Regions from separate parts of the Rhodococcus sp. I2R genome, predicted to be linked through region 3. Evidence: predicted binding sites of a transcription regulator. Region 3 holds the regulator's gene; each other region holds the start of a gene.
What was found. Region 3 encodes LexA, which represses DNA repair genes until DNA is damaged. Its sites were predicted from a motif close to CGAACANNTGTTCG; they were not measured.

Region 1 (6,372 bases), on a different contig from region 3:
GACGTGATCACCGTCGTGGACGACCAGATCGGTTCGCCGACGTACTCCCGCGATCTCGCTGCGGGGCTGCTGGAAGTGGCCGCGTCACCGGTGACCGGCTCGATTCTGCATTCGACGAACGCTGGGACTGCGAGCTGGTTCGATCTGGCGCGCGCTGTGTTCGCCGGGGTCGGGGCCGATCCAGAACGAGTAAGGCCGTGCTCGAGCGCCGAATACGTTCGTCCTGCACCCCGACCGTCGTATTCGGTGCTGTCCGGTGCCGCCTGGGAGCGCGCCGGCCTGACACCGTTCAGGGGGTGGCGCGACGCACTCGGCGACGCGCTGCAGTCGGCCCGACCGGCCACGACGTGACGCGCCGAAACCTGGGACCGATAGTCTTGCCCGCGTGAGTTCCAAGCTGGCCGTCGTTACGGTGACCTATTCGCCCGGGGAGTACCTGGATCAATTCCTGAGTTCGCTCGCGTCCGCCACGGACGAGAAACCGCAGGTCGTCATGGCCGACAACGGCTCGACGGACGGAGCGCCGGAAGCTGCCGCCGCGGCCTACCCGAATGCTCGCCTGTTCCGGACCGGTGCCAACCTCGGATACGGAGCAGCAGTCAATCGTGCTGTCGCCGAGATCGACGATGACATCGAGTTCATCGTCGTCGCGAACCCCGATGTCCGGTGGCATCGCGGCTCACTGGACGGCCTTCTCGCTGCCGCCGAACGGTGGCCGCGCGCAGGTGCGCTGGGACCGCTGATTCGTGAGCCCGATGGCAGCCGGTACCCGTCGGCTCGATCGGTGCCGGACCTCACCTCGGGCGCCGGCCACGCGCTGCTGGGGAAGCTGTGGCCTCGCAATCGATGGACTCAGCGGTATCGACAGGACAACGAAGCCGCAACCGAACGCGCCGTCGGTTGGCTTTCGGGTTCGTGTCTGCTCCTGCGGCGTTCGGCGTTCGACTCAGTGAACGGGTTCGATTCCAGATACTTCATGTACATGGAGGATGTGGATCTGGGGGACCGCCTCGCTGGCGCCGGGTGGCACAACGTGTACGTCCCTGGCGTCGAGGTCACTCACTCCAAAGGTCATGCGGCAGGACGGCATCCGGAGTTGATGCTTCCCGCCCACCATGCGAGCGCGTACAGGTTTCAAGCTGATCGACACCCACACGTATGGCAAGCTCCCCTGAGATGGGCGCTGCGCGCGGGCTTGGCGGCGCGTTCGAAGGTGGTTGTGGCTTCGGCGCTTCGGCAGCGACAGATCGATAATCCGGACAAGCGAGACAACAGAGAGGCCGACCATGTCAGCTGACATGAGCAAGACCACTGATGCCGTAATTCTCGTGGGCGGCAAAGGCACTCGCTTGCGCCCGCTCACGCTCTCGGCACCCAAACCTATGTTGCCGACCGCCGGTCTTCCGTTCTTGCATCACCTGCTCGCGCGGATCAAGGCTGCTGGTATCGATCACGTCGTGCTCGGGACTTCGTTCAAGGCCGAGGTGTTCGAACAGCACTTCGGTGACGGTTCCTCTCTCGGAATAGAACTCGAATACGTCACCGAGACCGAACCCATGGGTACCGGTGGCGGTATCCGCAACGTCCTGCCTCGGCTCCGCGCGGACAATATCGTCGTCTTCAATGGCGACGTTCTCGGCGGAACCGACCTGACTGCAGTGCTCGATACCCACCACCGAACGCAGGCCGACGTCACGCTCCATCTGGTTCGTGTCGGTGATCCGCGGGCCTTCGGGTGCGTGCCGACCGACGAGAACGGTCGCGTCACTGCCTTTCTCGAGAAGACGCAGGATCCGCCGACCGACCAGATCAACGCCGGATGCTACGTGTTCAAACGCGAGATCATCGAGACGATTCCGCACGACCGCCCGGTCTCGGTGGAACGTGAGGTCTTCCCGGCGCTGCTCGCCGAGGACAAACGAATCTACGCCCACGTCGACAGCGCGTACTGGCGCGACATGGGGACTCCGGAAGACTTCGTGAAGGGTTCTGCCGACCTGGTGCGCGGTATTGCACCGTCTCCTGCACTGAACGGCACGCGTGGTGAATCCCTCGTACACCCGAGCGCGGGAGTCGCGCCCGGTGCTCTGCTGATCGGGGGCACCGTGATCGGGCGCGGCGCCGAGATCGGTGCGGGCGCACGACTCGATGGCGCTGTCGTCTTCGACGGTGCGGTCGTGGAAGCAGGCGCGGTGGTGGAGCGGTCCATCCTCGGCTTCGGTTCGCGTATCGGACCGCGCGCGTTGGTTCGTGACGCGGTGATCGGCGACGGGGCAGATATCGGTGCTCGCTGCGAGTTGCTACGCGGGGCCCGCGTCTGGCCCGGAGTCAAGCTCCCCGATGGCGGGGTGCGCTTCTCCACCGACGTCTAGCGCCGGTTCGCCAACTCGACCAGGTGGTTGATGGTGTCCACCTCGGCAGCGGCGGGCAGGGAGTCCACGGGCCACCATTTCAGGTCGGTGGACTCCTCGCTCCGGACGGCCTGCGCACCCGCTCGTGCTCGCACGAGGAACCTCAGGTCGAGATGCCGTGTCGGTTTGCCCAGCGAGCACGTGATGGGATGCGTGTGGGCCGACAACATCTGATTGTCGATCTCCAGATCGTCGATTCCCGACTCTTCCCGCGCCTCGCGCAGTGCCGCGTCGACAACGGTCTCGTCGGATTCCTCGCAGTGACCGCCCAGCTGAATCCACCGCCCCACCCGCGGATGAAGCGTCAGCAACACGCGGTGACCGGACTCGTCCAGAACGAGCGAGGACGCGGTGATGTGACCGGCGGTGTTGGCGCGCAGGCAGCCCTCGGGGTTGCTGTCCAGAAACGCCAGCATGGTGTGACGCAACGAATCGGCATGCCAGCTCTCGGTGTTCCAGTTCGTCAGGACGGACAGGGCGGATTCGTGCAGGGAGCGCGCGGTCACAGGCTCAGATCTCCACGAGTCCGGTGCCGGCTTCTCCGGGCGTTCTCGGTTCGAGAACGCCAGTGGGGTGTCCGATGGCTATGGCGCCCATCGCCTTCCAGTCCGCACGCAATCCCAGCTCGGCACCGACGAGGTCCGAGACGAAAATGGTGGATCCGATCCAGCAACTGCCGAGTCCGCGGACGGCGAGCGAGACCAACAGAGCCTGCACGGCCGCTCCCGCGGCCACCGTGAACATCGTCTCCTCGGCCTTGGTTCGGCGCTCGTCGGCGTACGAGTGCGCACCGTCGGGCACGCAGAACGGAATAACCACCTCGGGGGCGTCGAACAGAATGTCTCCTCGGCCGACCCGGCGTTCGATGCGTTCCTCGGACCACCCGTCGCTCCGCAAATCCTCCCGCCACTGCGTCCGCATCGCCGTCAGCAACCGCGCCCGCACTGCTTGTGTGCGCACCCACACGAAGCGGACCGGGTGAGTGTGATGCGGGGCCGGGGCGGTCAGGGCGTCGGCGACTGAGCTGCGGATGGCGTCAGGGTCGACGGGATCGTCGGTGAAGGCACGTACCGATCGGCGGAGCAATACCGCTTCGCGTCGGCCACGGGTAATCGATTCCTCGGTGCCCAACCAGAACAGGTCCTCCTCGCCGGGGCGCACGAGATCGCGTGCCCGCGAACCGTCGTCGACGGGCTGGAGGCCGCGGACGACGGCGACCGGCACGGAACCGAGCTTTCCCTTGACGAGGTCGCCTGCCGCCGCGATCTCATCGGCAATGGCAACCTCGGTGACGACGAGTTCGTTGCCCTGACTGTCCTCGGTCCCGGAGTATGCGTGCACCACGGCGAGTCCGGCGCTGCCGATCGCAGCGTCGGTCTGACCGATACGCCAAGCCCTTCCCATGGTGTCGGTGATCACCACACCGACCTCGACGCCGAGCGAGCGGGCCAGGGCAGCTCGCAGTGCACGCGCGCTCGCATCGGGATCCTCCGGCAGCAGCGCGAGTTCGGCGCGATCGACGTTCGATCCGTCGATCCCCGAGGCGGCCTGCACGATGCCGAGTCGATTCTCGGTGATGAGGGTCCGGCCCTTTCGGGCGACGACACGGACGGCCTCGCGGTCGACGAGCAGACGACGAGCAGCGTCCCTCGCTTCGGGATCGATCGGTGCATCGACGAGGCGGCCCTCCACCTTGGAGACGACCTTGCTCGTCACCACCAGGATGTCGTCGGTGCGAATCCACGGGGCGCATGCGGCGATGGCGGCGGCGAGATCGTCCCCGGGACGGAACTCGGGGAGCCCCACAATGGGGAGCAGTTCGATGCTCGTGCCCGGTGCGTGATCGGACGGCACCGGCGCGCTCACAGGTTCAGACCGACGGACCGCAAAGCGGCAGCAGCCATTTCGGCGGTTGCGTCCGTGTCGGTCATCAACAACGGTGCGCTGACAACCTCGACACCGGGAATGGTTGCCTCGTCGGTCGAATGAATCATCCAGCCGTCGAGAATGCCGGTATCCGAACGCGCGCCGTAGTGGCGTCCGATGGCTTCCGCCGAGGTCTCGACACCGATGACCGACAGGCATTCGTCGGCCATTCCGCGTAGGGGCCTGCCGTCGATGACGGGGGAGAGGCCGACAACTCTCGCGGCGGTGGTTCGTAGAGCGCTTCGGATACCGGGCACAGCGAGAATGGCTCCGATGCTCACGACCGGATTCGAGGGAGCGAGCACGACGGCGTCGGAATCGGCGATGGCGTCGAGCACTCCGGGTGCCGGGCTGGCCTGCTCGGCACCGATATTGGCGAAGCTGTGCGTGGGGAGCTGGGCGCGGTACCGAACCCACCACTCCTGGAAGTGAATTGCTCGCTTGCTGTCCCCGCTGGGATCGGCCGGATCGGTCACCACGACATGGGTCTCGCTGCGGTCGTCGGTCACCGGAATCAAGCGCACTCCGGGTTTCCATCGGTTGCACAGCGCCTCGGTCACCGCAGAGAGCGGATAGCCGGTACGCAGCATTCGACTCCGGATCAGGTGGGTGGCGATGTCGCGATCGCCGAGACCGAACCAGTCCGGGTCGGCTCCGTACGCCGCGAGTTCGTCTCGAGCATGCCAGGTTTCTGCGATTCGACCCCACCCGCGGTCGGTGTCTATTCCGCCGCCGAGGGTGTACATGCAGGTGTCGAGATCTGGGCAGATGCGCAGACCGTGCATCCACACGTCGTCACCGACGTTGACGACAGCAGTGATATCACCGTCGGATCCTAGTAGGGCTTGCAGGCCTTGGAGGAATCGCGCGCCTCCGACGCCACCGACCAATACAGTCACTTTCACAGGTTCGAAGCCTATGTTGTTCCTCTGTTCGGTGGACGGCCGCCCGGCGAAGACCGAACGCGTCGGCTGTTCGGGCAGTTTTTTCGACACGACACGCACGAGACGGGCGCTAATCCGGGGTGAGCGCTGTTTTCGGGGCAAGAGATGGTATTGGAAAAATGTCCATCGGCTTGACCGCGACGTACCGGGGCGTGTCTAATCACATGTATGTCATTCCATGGTCACCGAGTGAGATCGCTTGCTGTGAACCTTGATTCGAACACGCGTTCCCATGCATCTTCATAACACGGAAGCGTGGAGTGAAGATCGAGGATATGTGTATGACACTGAATTCCGGCGCGGGGCACGGAATTCGGAACCGACCGAAGATTACTGCGCTATCGAATGGTGAGGAGGCGGAAGCGATGTACGACCAGCACGTGATACGTGAACGACAGGGCGAAACCCCTGCTCACCTCAGCGCGGTCAGCGACGCGCCGCAGACCGATTTCGACGCAGGCGCAGCACAGCGCGTCGGCGAAGAGGCTCCCGTGAATGCATCGGTTCCGGTCGATGCTGGGGCCGCATATGTCGGAGGTCGAGGGCTCGACCTCGTCCCCGACGAGAGCGTCGGCCAGGTGAGCGATGATGTCGACGGTGATATCGACGACGGGGAGCACTTGGCTGTCGTACTGCGCGAAGCCGAAAGGCCCACGCTGATGGCCATTCCCGGCTTCGATCAGATGTTCGAGGAAATCGAGGATCAGTGGCAGGAGCGCGCCCTGTGCGCGCAGACCGACCCTGAAGCCTTTTTTCCCGAGAAGGGTGGCTCGACCCGCGAGGCCAAGCGAATCTGCCTCGGATGTGATGTGAAGGACGAGTGCCTCGAATACGCGTTGGCCAACGACGAGCGATTCGGTATCTGGGGCGGATTGTCCGAACGCGAGAGGCGCCGCCTCAAGCGCGGAATCGTCTGATCCGTTCGTCTTTGCCGAGCGTGTCGCCTACATCTCGTCGTCGATAGCAGGATCCACCACGTCCGGGTCGACGCCCAGATATGTCGCCACCTGCTCCACCAGAACCTCGAAGAGAAGGTCTTCCAGATCGTCGCGGTGTTTCGCCCTCAGTTGTAGTGGTCGCCTGAACAGCAC
Region 2 (6,372 bases), on a different contig from region 3:
GACCTGCGCAGAACGCTGCCGGATGATGCAGCTTGAACCAGGACGAGTAGAACACGAGCGAGGCGAAACTCTGCGAATGACTTTCGGGAAAACCGAAATTCGCAAATGCAAAGAGCTTTTCGAAGATGCGATCTGCAGCCTCACCGACGATGCCGTGCAGTTCGCGCATACCGTCGTAGAAACGACCACGCATCTCGTTCATTTTTTCCGGGGATCGTTTCGAGCCCATTGCCCGACGTAGTCGATCGGCTTCGGCAGCGCTGAATCCCGCGACGTCGATGGCCATCTGCATGAGCTGCTCCTGGAAGAGCGGCACTCCGAGCGTGCGGTCGAGAGCCTTCTCGAGCGACGGATGATCGAACGTGACAGGTTCGATTCCGTTGCGCCGCTTGATGTATGGATGCACCGAACCGCCCTGGATGGGACCGGGCCTGATCAGCGCCACCTCGACGACCAAATCGTAGAACTCCCGGGGTTTGAGCCTCGGCAACGTTGCCATCTGAGCCCGAGACTCCACCTGGAACACCCCCACCGAGTCGGCCCGCTGCAACATGTCGTAGACGGCTTTCTCGCCCAGATCGATGTCCGCAAGATCGATTCGGATCCCTTTGTGCTCGTCCACCAGATCGATCATGTAGTGCAGAGCCGACAGCATGCCCAGGCCCAACATGTCGAATTTGACCAACCCGACTGCAGCGCAATCGTCCTTGTCCCACTGCAATACGCTCCGGTTCGCCATCGTCGCCCATTCGACCGGACACACGTCGGCGATAGGACGGTCGCAGATCACCATGCCACCCGAGTGGATACCGAGATGGCGGGGAAAGCCCTCGATCTGCTGAGCCAGTTCGAGAACGGGCTTGGGGATGTCGCTATCTTCTTGCTCACCGATACCGGACCAACGGGTGACCTGCTTGCTCCAAGCATCCTGCTGCCCCTGCGAGAATCCGAGGGCGCGAGCCATGTCACGAACCGAGGACTTTCCACGGTAGGTGATGACGTTTGCGACCTGCGCAGCGTGTGTGCGGCCGTATTTCTCGTAGACGTACTGAATCGCTTCCTCACGTCTGTCCGATTCGATATCGACATCGATGTCCGGTGGCCCGTCTCTTTCGGGGGCCAGGAAACGTTCGAAAAGGAGCTTGTTCGCCACTGGATCGACATTGGTGATTCCGATGGCAAAACACACCGCCGAGTTGGCTGCCGATCCTCTTCCCTGACAAAGAATGTCACGGCCCTTGCAGAAGGCGACGATGTCGTGAACGACGAGAAAGTAGCCCGGGAAATGCAACCTCTCGATGATGTCTAGTTCGTACTCGATCTGCGCGTACGCCGATGGGTGGTCGGCCGGCGAACCGTACCGCCGCTCCGCACCCCGCTGCGCGAGCGTACGAAGGTAGCTGATCTCCGTGTGGCCGGCAGGTACGTCGAACGGGGGAAGTTGCGGTGCGATCAGACGAAGATCGAATGCGCACTCCCGACCGAGCTCCGCCGCCGCACCCACGACGCCCGGATAGTGCCCGAACAGCCGAGCCATTTCCTCCCCCGACCGTAGGTGTGTCCCACCTGTGGGTGACAACCATCCAGAGGCCTCGTCCAAGCTCGTTCGCGCCCGCACCGCCGCCATCGCCATCGCCAGGTGGCGACTGTCCGGTGTGGCGTAATGCGCCGCGGTGGTGGCGACAACCGACAGTCGATACCGAGTCGCGAGCTCGAACAACGCGTCGTTGCGTTCGTCGTCCTCCGGTAGCCCGTGATCGGTGAGCTCCACGGTGACACGGTCGGCGCCGAATCTGTCGACGAGATCGACCAATGCCGCCTCTGCAGCAACGGGGCCGTCCCTCGCCAGAGCGCGTCGTACATGCCCTTTTCGACAACCGGTGAGAATCTGCCAGTGACCGCCGGCGGCCTCCGACAGAGCGTCGAAATCGTAGCGAGGTTTTCCTTTCACACCGCCCGCCAGATGCGCTGCCGCGATCTCGCGCGAGAGCCGTCGGTACCCCTCCTGCCCACGCGCGAGCACGAGCAGATGCGTGCCGTCCGGATCCAATTCACCTGCCCTGGATCTGGCCGTTCCCAACGACAGCTCAGCGCCGAACACGGTCTTGATGCCGAGCGCTTTGGCTGCTTCGGCAAACCTGACAACTCCGTAGAAGCCGTCGTGGTCGGTGATCGCAATCGCTTCCAGGCCCAGACGCACAGCCTCTTCGACCATTGCTTCAGGATGACTGGCACCGTCGAGAAAACTGAAGGCCGAATGCGCATGTAGCTCCGCGTACGCAACCGTCGACGGCTCGGTCGAGATCGCACTTCTCTCGTACGCTCCGCGTTTGCGCGACCATGCCGGACTGTCTCCACCGTCGCCGATGATGTCGGGTTTCGGGCGCGCGGGACGGCCGGAGAGGACACGCTCCATCTCCGACCACGTCGGCGGACCCTCGTTCCACCCCATCGCTCACCCCTTTCCTGCCCATCGACTCCCCTGCCCTCGAACGACGACGAAGGCAATGTTCGAACGTGTGTTCCCATTAGATCGCACGGCACCGACACAACTCAACCGGGACGTAGCCGATAGGCTCGCTCGTCGGGTAGCACACCGAGAGAGCCGGAGATGCACGTGAGAAATTGGGCTTCGTTCGTTGTTTCCCACAAGAGATGGGTTCTTACCTTCACCGTCCTCGTGGTGGCGCTGACCGGCGCATGGGGCCTGGGCGTGTTCGGCAAGCTCAGCGAGGGCGGCTTCGTCGACCCGAGTAGCGAGGCCGCCGAGGTCAGCTCCCTCGTCACCGACCTTGGGCAGCCAACCCCGGACATCGTCGCCATCTACACTCCGCCCGAGGGACAGACGATCGACGATATCGGTCCCGACGTCACCGCCGTCCTGGACGAATTCCAGAGCAACTACTCGGTTCAGAACGTTGCTTCCTACTGGACGGCCAACGCCGCTGCCCAGCCGTTTCTCGTGTCCGAGGACGGCACCAAAGCGCTGGCGACAGTCACCCTCGGGCCCAACTCCGGTGTCACGTTCGCCACCTTCGGCGACCTACCGCCACAGCTCGAAGTCCCCGGCGTCACATCTCAGTTCGCCGGCGGTTCGGTCGTCGGCGTCTCGTTCAGCACAACCCTGCAGAGCGACCTCGTTCGCTCCGAGGCAATCGCCATCCCCGTCGTTCTGGTGTTGCTGATCTTCATCTTCGGTGGTGTCGTCGCAGCCGCAGTGCCGGTGTTCGTCGGCATTCTCAGCGTCCTCAGCGCCCTGGCAATACTTCGAGTGCTCACTTCCTTCACCGAGGTCAGTTCGTTCTCGATCAACGTCGCGTCACTACTCGGGCTGGGATTGGCAATCGACTACGGACTGTTCATCGTCAGCCGATTCCGCGAGGAAATGCGATCGGGCTCCGAACCCGCCGACGCAGCCGTGCGCACCGTGCTCACCGCGGGGCGCACCATCGCTTTCTCGGGCCTGCTACTGATCTGCGCCTTCGCCGGGATGCTCGTATTTCCTCAACCCATCCTCAAATCTCTCGGCTTCGGCGCGATGGCGGCAGTGGCGTGCGCTGCAATCCTGTCGCTGACGGCAGTACCGGCACTGCTCGCCCTCCTCGGACACCGCATCAACTCGCTGACGTGGAGCAAGACCGCGTCCGATCGCGGCGAGGCTCGCGCACAGAAGTTCTGGGGTGGCGTCGTCGCCAAGGTGATGCGCAAACCTGGAATCGTCGCCACGGTCATCATCGCCGCGCTTCTCGTGCTGTCCGCGCCGGTGCTCAAGATCATGCTCGGCGAGGTCGACTACACAGCGCTCCCGCAGGACGATCCCGCCCGCATCGCTGTCGAGACACTCAACACCGAGTTCCCGACCACCGGCGAAGGAGCCACGATTGTTCTGCGCGGCCTCGACGGACAGAAGCCACAGGGTGCCCCAATCGCAGACATCACGAGGCAAGCAGAGTCCTTGGACGGTATCGCGCGAGTCCAATTCACCGGTTCGAGTGACGATTTCGTCGCTATTCAAGCGACGTTCGGTGAACCGTCCGAAGGCGAAACCGAAATGGCATCGTCCAGCAATGCGGTGGCCGAACTCCGCGCGATGACCCCACCCGACGGCACCGAACTTCTCGTCGGTGGCTCCCGAGCCCTCGTCGACGACGGCAACGCCGCCATCGCGAAGTGGCTGCCCGTGATGATCGCGATCATGGTCGTCTCGACGCTGATCCTGCTGTTCCTTGCATTCGGGTCGATCGTGCTGCCGATCAAGGCGGTACTGATGGCCGGATTGAGCCTCGGCGCCACATTCGGTGTCTTGACCTGGGTTTTCCAGGAAGGCAACGGCGCCGAATTGATCGGGGTCACCCCGGCACCACTCGAAGCAACCTTCGTCGTCCTCATCCTTGCCGTCGTGTTCGGGCTCTCCACCGACTACGAGGTGTTCCTGATGTCCCGGATGGTCGAGGCCCGCACCGCCGGCGCGACCACGGAAGAAGCGGTCATCTTCGGCGCACAACGCACCGGACGCATCGTGACAGCAGCCGCCCTCGTTCTCATCGCCGTCACCGGCGCCTTCACCATCTCGGACCTGTCGATCATGCGATTCCTCGGCCTGGGAATGATCTTCGCGCTGATCGTCGACGCCACGATCATCCGAATGCTGCTCGTCCCGTCGCTGGTGAAGCTGATGGGCGAAGCGAACTGGTGGGCCCCGACCTGGATGAAAAAAGTCCACTCGAAAGTAGGAATCGGACACTAGATGCCTCGTACACTCGGCGGGCTCGGGGCGTGGTCCACCCGCGATGGTGACCGAATGTCACATTCGGTCACTCGAGAGGGTGGTTCCGGAACTTACCTTGGAGTAAGTTCACCTTATGGCGAACTACATCGTTACCGGCGGTACGGGCTTCCTGGGGCAGAATCTGCTGCCACTGCTACTGGAGCGTGACCCGTCCGCGCAGGTACACGTACTGGTGCGTCGACAGTCGGTCGCCAAACTCGAACAGCAGGTAGCTGCACTGAGCGGGAAAGACCGGGTGCATCCGCTGATCGGCGACCTCACCGAGCCCGGGCTGGGGCTGGGGCTGGAGGAAACACCGTCGAACATCGATCAGATCGTTCATCTCGGCGCGATCTACGACATCACAGCCGGTGACGAACAGGCCTCGACCAATGTCGACGGCACCCGATCGGTCGCCGAACTCGCGGTACGACTCGGCGCTCGCCTGCACCACATCTCCTCGATAGCCGTCGCCGGCGACCATGCCGGAACGTTCACCGAGGACGACTTCGACAAGGGCCAACAATTCCCGACGCCGTATCACCGGACCAAGTACGAGTCCGAGAAAATCGTTCGCGAATCGGCGACCGACTGGCGGGTGTATCGCCCTTCTGCGGTACTCGGCCATTCCGAGACCGGAGCGATCGACAAGATCGACGGGCCGTACTTCTTCTTTCCATTCTTCGCCGAACTCGCCAAACTGCCCGACGCGCTGCCCATCACCGTCCCGAACATCGGCGCGACAAATCTCGTTCCGGTCGACTATGTAGCCGCCGCCATCGTCGAGTTGATGCACCGCAACCCGTTGGGCCAAAGAGTTTTTCACCTTGTCAATCCGCGGCCGCAGTCGATGCGCGAGGTATATGCGGCATTCAGCGCGGCCGCGGGCTCGAAAGCCAGAATCGTCGAGATGCCCGGGGCCGTCGCAGCCCCAGTTCTCTCACCTCGGTTCGATGCGATTCGAGCAGGTCGCGATGCCCTGCTCGCCCGGTTCGGCGTCCCGCCCGTCATGCTCGACCACGTCACACTGCCCACCACGTTCGACTCCACGAGAACGCGAAATGCATTGAGCGGAAGCAAGATCAGCGTGCCCCCGCTCGCGTCGTACGCGGACGCGGTGTGGAAGTACTGGCACGACCATCTGGATCCCGTCCGTGCACGCCGCACAGATCCACGTGGACCGCTTGTCGGACGCACCATCGTCATCACGGGCGGCTCGTCCGGAATCGGCCAGGCCAGTGCGGAAGCTGCAGCGCGCAAGGGTGCCACCGTGATCCTGCTCGCACGAGGTGCTGAACAGCTCGAGGCAGTCGTTGCGGGGATTCGCGCCAAGGGCGGCGACGCATATGGCTATCCGTGCGATGTAACCGACAGCGAGTCGGTGGAACAGACAGTGAAGAGCATTCTGAGCGAGCACGACCACGTGGACATGCTCGTCAACAATGCGGGCCGGTCGATTCGTCGTTCGTTGTACAGGTCCACAGACAGACTTCACGATTTCGAACGCACCATGGCCGTCAACTACTTCGGCGCGGTTCGATTGGTGCTGGCTCTGCTGCCACACATGCGTGAGCGCAGATTCGGTCACATCGTCAACATCAGCA
Region 3 (6,372 bases):
GCGGCAGGGGAGAATCGCACAGCAACCCAAGGCACGCAGGGCATCCCGCTCTCGGGATCGAAAGTGCTGCGCGGCACTCCGGTCGTTCCCGGTGTGGGATACGGACCCGTGATTCGGCCGGGCAGTCGCCCTGACGTCCCTACGGACACTTCGGTGATCGAGGAGGACGCACGCGAGGCCGAACTCGAGCGTTTCCGCACGGCAGCTGCGGTCGTCGCCGGAAGGCTGCGCGGACGAGCAGAGCTCGCGACCGGCGCTGCATCGGAGGTGCTCTCCGCGAACGCGGCGATGGCGCAGGATCGCGGCTGGTTACGCGCCGCCGAGAAACTGATCGGAACCGGCACGTCTGCGACATCGGCGACCGATGCAGCGACCGAGCAGTTCGCGGCGATGTTCATCAAGCTCGGGGGGCTGATGGCTGAACGCGTCACCGATCTACGCGATATCCGCGACCGAGTGATCGCAGAGATTCTGGGAGTGTCCGAGCCGGGCGTGCCCACACCGAGCGTGCCCTCGGTACTTGTGGCCGATGACCTGGCGCCCGCCGACACTGCCGGCCTCGACCCCGAGCTGATCGTTGGGCTCGCTACCTCGCTGGGTGGCCCCACCAGTCACACCGCGATCATCGCCCGCCAACTCGGAATCCCGTGCGTGGTCGCCGTCGCCGAACTCGACGACGTGCCCGAGGGAACGCCCGCGGTTGTCGACGGGATCACCGGAGACATCGTCCTCGAGCCGAACCGGGACCGTGCCGAGTCTGCAGTGGCAGCTGCCCGAGCCGAGCTGGAGCGGGTGTCGGGGTGGTCCGGACCGGGTGCCACATCCGATGGACACGCAGTGGACATCCTCGCCAATGTTCAGGATGGCGCGGGGGCCCGCGCAGCGCGCAAGTCGGCAGCGGAGGGTATCGGTCTCTTCCGCACCGAGCTGTGTTTCCTCGATCGCGACAGTGAGCCGACCGTCGACGAGCAAGCCGAGATCTACGGCGAGGTGCTGACGGCGTTCGCGGGCTGCAAGGTTGTCGTCCGAACCCTCGACGCTGGTTCGGACAAGCCCCTGCGCTTCGCCAATCATGCCGACGAAGCAAACCCGGCCCTGGGGATTCGCGGAATTCGCATAGCGGAGAACAACAGGGGGATACTCCACCGCCAGCTCGACGGCATCGCCGCAGCCGCAGCAGCCACCGGTTCCGCCCCGTGGGTGATGGCGCCGATGATCGCCACCTCAGCGGAAGCGGCAGCGTTCGCCGCCGACGCACGCGAGCGTGGATTGAAGCCGGGCGTCATGATCGAGATCCCCGCTGCTGCGCTGCTGGCAGAGCACATTCTCGAACATGTGGACTTCTTGTCGATCGGGACCAACGATCTCGCCCAGTACACGATGGCCGCCGACCGAATGTCCTCCCAACTCGCCTCGTTGACCGACCCGTGGCAGCCGGCTGTCATCACCCTGGTTGCGCACACCGCGAAGGCAGGGGCGGCGGTAGGCAAGCCCGTGGGAGTCTGTGGTGAAGCCGCCGCCGATCCGCTACTGGCGTGCGTGCTCGTGGGGCTGGGCGTCACCTCGCTGTCCGCCGCCTCCGCGGCAGTGGCGCACGTCGGTGCGAAACTGTCCTCGGTGACGTTCGCGCAGTGCAAGCAAGCGGCGGCCGCAGCGCTCTCCACCGACAGCGCTGCGGCAGCGCGAGCTGCGGCCGGTGCCGTCCTCGACTGACATCGGCTCTAGTATTCGGTTCCGTGAGCAACTTCGGGTGGACCCTGCACGGCAACGGAAAGAGCGTCGCAGCAGGGGCAGTGGTGGAACCGGATCAGCGCTTGACGTGGCCGCGCACCATCGGAATCGGTATGCAGCACGTCATTGCCATGTTCGGTGCCACCCTCCTGGTCCCCACAGTGACGGGATTTCCGGTCACCACCACGCTGCTCTTCTCCGGCATCGGAACCGCGCTCTTCCTGATCATCACCCGCGGGCGGGTTCCCAGCTATCTCGGATCGTCGTTCGCGTTCATCGCGCCCCTGACCGCCACTCAGGCATCCGGGGCGGCAGCGCAACTCGGCGCTGTCATGTCGGTCGGAATAGTGCTGGCCGGTGTCGGATTCGTGGTCCGATTCGCGGGCAGCCGGGTCATCGAGGCGGTCATGCCACCGGTGGTGACCGGTGCAGTAGTCGTGCTCATCGGACTGAACCTCGCGCCGGCGGCCACGTCGTCGTTCGAGGCGCAGCCGCTGGTCGCTGCGGTGACATTGTTCGCCATTCTTCTCGTGACCGTCGCCGGGCCAGGGATGCTCGGACGGCTGGGGATCTTGGTCGGGGTCGTGCTCGGTTGGGTCTTCGCCGCCATCACCGGGCAGATCGACGACACCAGACTCGGTGCCATGCGCGACGCGGCCTGGATCGGTATTCCCGAGTTCCGCGGGCCGACGTTCGAGCTGTCCGTCGTGCTCATCGCTCTACCGGTGGTGATCGTGCTCGTCGCGGAGAACGTGGGTCACGTCAAGGCAGTGGCCGCGATGACCGGCAAGTCACTCGACGATGTGGCCGGTGACGCCCTCATCGCCGACGGTCTCGCCACCACCCTCGCGGGCGCTGGCGGAGGCTCGGGTACTACGACGTACGCCGAGAACATCGGCGTCATGGCAGCCACTCGCGTCTGCTCCACCGCCGCCTACTGGGTGGCCGCCGCGACTGCCGTCGTGCTGGCATTTTCCCCGAAATTCGGTGCTCTCGTCTTCACCGTTCCGGACGGAGTCATCGGCGGAGCCACCCTCGTGCTCTACGGTCTGATCGGTCTCCTCGGGGTACGGATCTGGACCGACAGTGAGGTCGATTTCACCGATCCCGTCAACCTCACGGTCGTCGCCGCTGCGCTCGTCGCCGGAATCGGCGATCTGACACTGACGATAGGTTCGATCGAACTAGGCGGGATCGCCTGGGGATCGGTCGGAATACTCGTCGGGTATCCGGTGATGCGGGCGCTCAGCAGAGGTGTGACTCGCTAAACGGGTCACCGATCACGCACGGCTCGGTCATCGACCGAGCCGTGCTCACAGTCGTAGTGTCGAGGTATATCACCGGCGGCGGTGTTGTTGCCGACCGGGAAAGCCCCTCGAAGGAGAGATGTAGTGGACCGCACACTGTTCGAGCCCGAGCACGACCTCTTTCGTGAGTCGTACCGCAAATTTCTGGCCCAGCACGTAGCGCCCAACCACGCGAAGTGGGAAGAGCAGAACATCGTCGACCGCGGCGTCTGGGTCGAAGCCGGCAAGCAAGGGTTCCTGGGCACCGCTGTTCCCGAGGAATTCGGTGGCGGGGGAGTCAAGGACTTCCGCTACAACACCATCCTCACCGAGGAAACCACACGTGGTGGGTACAGCGGCATCGGCTTCACGCTGCACAATGACGTCGTTGCGCCGTACCTCATCGACCTGTGCAATGAGGAACAGAAGCAGCGGTGGCTGCCCGGATTCTGCTCGGGCGAGCTGATCACCGCAATTGCGATGACCGAGCCGGGAACCGGTAGCGACCTGCAAGGCATCAAGACCCGCGCAGTCCGCGATGGCGACGAATGGGTCCTCAACGGCTCGAAGACCTTCATCACCAACGGAATCAACGCCGACCTGGTGATCGTCGTTGCGTGCACCGATCCGGACAAGGGCGCCCAGGGATTCAGCCTGCTCGTGGTCGAGCGCGACATGCCCGGTTTCGAGCGAGGCCGCAACCTCGACAAGATCGGTATGAAGGCTCAGGACACCGCCGAACTCAGCTTCACCGACGTCCGTGTTCCGGCGGCCAATCTTCTCGGCGACGAGGGCATGGGCTTCATCTACCTCATGCAGAACCTGCCTCAGGAGCGTCTGTCCATCGCCGTGGTGGCAGCGGCCGCAATGGAATCCGCGCTGGAGATGACCATCCAGTACTGCCGCGACCGCAAGGCCTTCGGCAAGTCGATCGGCAAGTTCCAGAACACACGTTTCGTGCTGGCCGAACTTGCCACCGAAACCACCGCGACACGCATCATGGTTGACAAGTTCGTCGAACTCCTCAACGCCGGCACGCTGACGGTGCAGGAAGCCGCGATGGCGAAGTGGTGGACCACCGAGAATCAGGTCCGGCTCATCGATCGATGCCTGCAGTTGCACGGCGGCTACGGCTACATGAAGGAATACCCCATAGCCAAGGCCTACATGGATTCGCGTGTGCAGACCATCTACGGCGGCACCACGGAAATCATGAAGGAAATCATCGGCCGAGGACTCGATCTCTGAGTTTTCGAAAGACGCAAACCTGAACGACGAGCAGGGGCTCGGCAACCACATTGCTGCCGAGCCCCTGCTCGTTTCAGGCCGACCTGTGTTTGGTCAGAGTTTGCGCATGACGGTGACGACCTTGCCGAGGATCGCCGCATCGTTGCCCGGTATGGGATCGAACAACGGGTTGTGCGGCATCAGCCACACTTCGCCTTTGCTGCGCTTGAACGTCTTTACCGTCGCCTCACCCTCGATCATCGCCGCCACGATGTCACCGTTGTCGGCCACGCTCTGCTGACGAACCACCACCCAGTCACCGTCGCAGATCGCGGCGTCGATCATCGACTCACCGACGACCTTGAGCAGGAACAGTGAGCCCTGGCCCACGAGTTCGCGCGGCAACGGGAACACATCCTCCACAGCTTGCTCGGCCAGAATCGGCCCGCCCGCGGCGATACGCCCCAGAACCGGAACGAACGTGGGTGTGGGGAGCTGTTCCTCGGCGGGCGCCGAACCGTCGGCAACCGCCGCGGCGTGGTCTGCCTGGACCTCGTCGAGTCCGCGCACATCCACTGCGCGTGGGCGATTGGGATCGCGCCGCAGGAATCCCTTGCGCTCGAGAGTGCGCAACTGATGAGCCACCGAGGACGTGGACGTCAGACCCACGGCGTCACCGATCTCACGAATGCTCGGCGGGTATCCGCGTTCGGTGACCGACGCCCTGATGACCTCGAGTACCTTGCGCTGACGCTCCGTCAGTCCGGCGCTGACATCGGTGCCTTCACCCTCGAACGCTTTCGCAGTGGGGACGGCAGCAGGCTTTCCCGCGGGCTTGCCTGCCGACTTGGTCGATTTCGGTGTCGACTTCGGTGAGACGGTCGATTTCGGTGACCCTGACGAGGTCTCGTCTTTCATTCCTGCGTCCTCCTGCGTCGTGGCTGTAGCTGAAGCTCGAGTGCGACCTGAGCTGGCCGGGTGGTGTGGATGTGGCGTGTGGCTTCTGACACGAACTTAGCCCGTCGACGCTGTTCGATCAAACATCTGTTCGATCCGTGTCGCGTTTTCTACTGACTTTGTCGGAGCTGCGTGATAGAACTTCGAACAAGCGTTCATCGAACGCCTGATCGAATACACCCTTCGATCATGTCCACTCCAGTGGAGGTTCTCATGAGCATCACGACCGAGCGGCGTGTCAGTGCGCACCGTGGCAGTACACATAGGGGGAGTGCTGTTCGTCGGCGTCCCACCCCGCAGCGCCGGCGCTACCTGCACACGAGCGCGCCGCAGGGAGTGGTGCGCGGGCACCGCGAGGCGTGTGTGGAGGACAGGAGCCCGCAGACGCTGTCGTGGACTGCAACCGTCCTCGGTGTTCTCGCCACCGCCGTGGTGCTGTTGGCGTTCGTCGCTGTCGCGAATCTGCGCGCAGGCTCGATCGAGTCCGCACCGCAGGTAGGTGTCGCCGTCGTTCAGCAGGGCGAGACGCTCAGCGACGTCGCTCAGCGCATCGCACCGGGAGTGCCAGTGCAGGATGTGGTCGACAGCATGCTCGAACTGAACGGCCTCGCCGGCGCGTCGGTGTCCCAGGGCCAGCAACTGGTGATTCCAGCCACATCCGGCCGGTAGCGCCGATCATGACCGTGCGCGTCCCAGATCCGGTGTGCCGAGAGCTCCGCGTCTCGGGTGATCGAGGTGCGTACGTGAGGCTCCGAGTATCCTCGATGCCCGTACCCCTCGAGAGTGATCCCAGGGAGTGCATCGGCTACGACGGAGGCTCCTTCATGCATTGCCCGTTCTGCAGGCACCCCGACTCTCGCGTGGTCGACTCACGCGAGGCGGACGAGGGGCAAGCAATCCGCCGCCGACGCTCGTGCCCGGAATGTGGTCGTCGGTTCACCACAGTCGAGACCGCCGTGCTGGCCGTCGTCAAGCGCAGCGGGGTTACCGAGCCTTTCTCGCGTGAAAAGGTCGTCAAGGGTGTTCGACGCGCCTGCCAGGGGCGAGACGTGGACAACGACGCGTTGAACCTGCTGTCGCAGAAGGTGGAGGACGCTGTACGCGCCTCCGGTTCGGCCGAAATCCCCAGCCACGAGGTCGGGTTGGCCATTCTCGGTCCACTACGTGATCT

Region 1: cofD (2-phospho-L-lactate transferase) is a predicted target of LexA. The motif match lies at 5,499-5,512, and genes of this name have one in related genera.
Region 2: KVY23_RS17795 (error-prone DNA polymerase) is a predicted target of LexA. The motif match lies at 2,513-2,526, and genes of this name have one in related genera.

The regions. Positions count from the first base shown of each region.
Region 1 is NZ_JAHUTG010000009.1:113,555-119,926, reverse strand. Features, by position in the region: gene rfbD (dTDP-4-dehydrorhamnose reductase) at 1-351, shown strand, start outside; gene KVY23_RS11585 (glycosyltransferase family 2 protein) at 386-1,297, shown strand; gene KVY23_RS11580 (sugar phosphate nucleotidyltransferase) at 1,287-2,372, shown strand; gene KVY23_RS11575 (NUDIX hydrolase) at 2,369-2,917, opposite strand; gene KVY23_RS11570 (coenzyme F420-0:L-glutamate ligase) at 2,922-4,277, opposite strand; gene cofD (2-phospho-L-lactate transferase) at 4,274-5,242, opposite strand; gene KVY23_RS11560 (WhiB family transcriptional regulator) at 5,941-6,198, shown strand; gene KVY23_RS11555 (metallopeptidase family protein) at 6,226-6,372, opposite strand, start outside.
Region 2 is NZ_JAHUTG010000017.1:94,684-101,055, reverse strand. Features, by position in the region: gene KVY23_RS17795 (error-prone DNA polymerase) at 1-2,452, opposite strand, end outside; gene KVY23_RS17790 (MMPL family transporter) at 2,618-4,747, shown strand; gene KVY23_RS17785 (SDR family oxidoreductase) at 4,863-6,372, shown strand, end outside.
Region 3 is NZ_JAHUTG010000001.1:80,795-87,166, reverse strand. Features, by position in the region: gene ptsP (phosphoenolpyruvate--protein phosphotransferase) at 1-1,713, shown strand, start outside; gene KVY23_RS00345 (uracil-xanthine permease family protein) at 1,737-2,999, shown strand; gene KVY23_RS00340 (acyl-CoA dehydrogenase family protein) at 3,123-4,265, shown strand; gene lexA (transcriptional repressor LexA) at 4,359-5,162, opposite strand; gene KVY23_RS00330 (LysM peptidoglycan-binding domain-containing protein) at 5,391-5,870, shown strand; gene nrdR (transcriptional regulator NrdR) at 6,026-6,372, shown strand, end outside.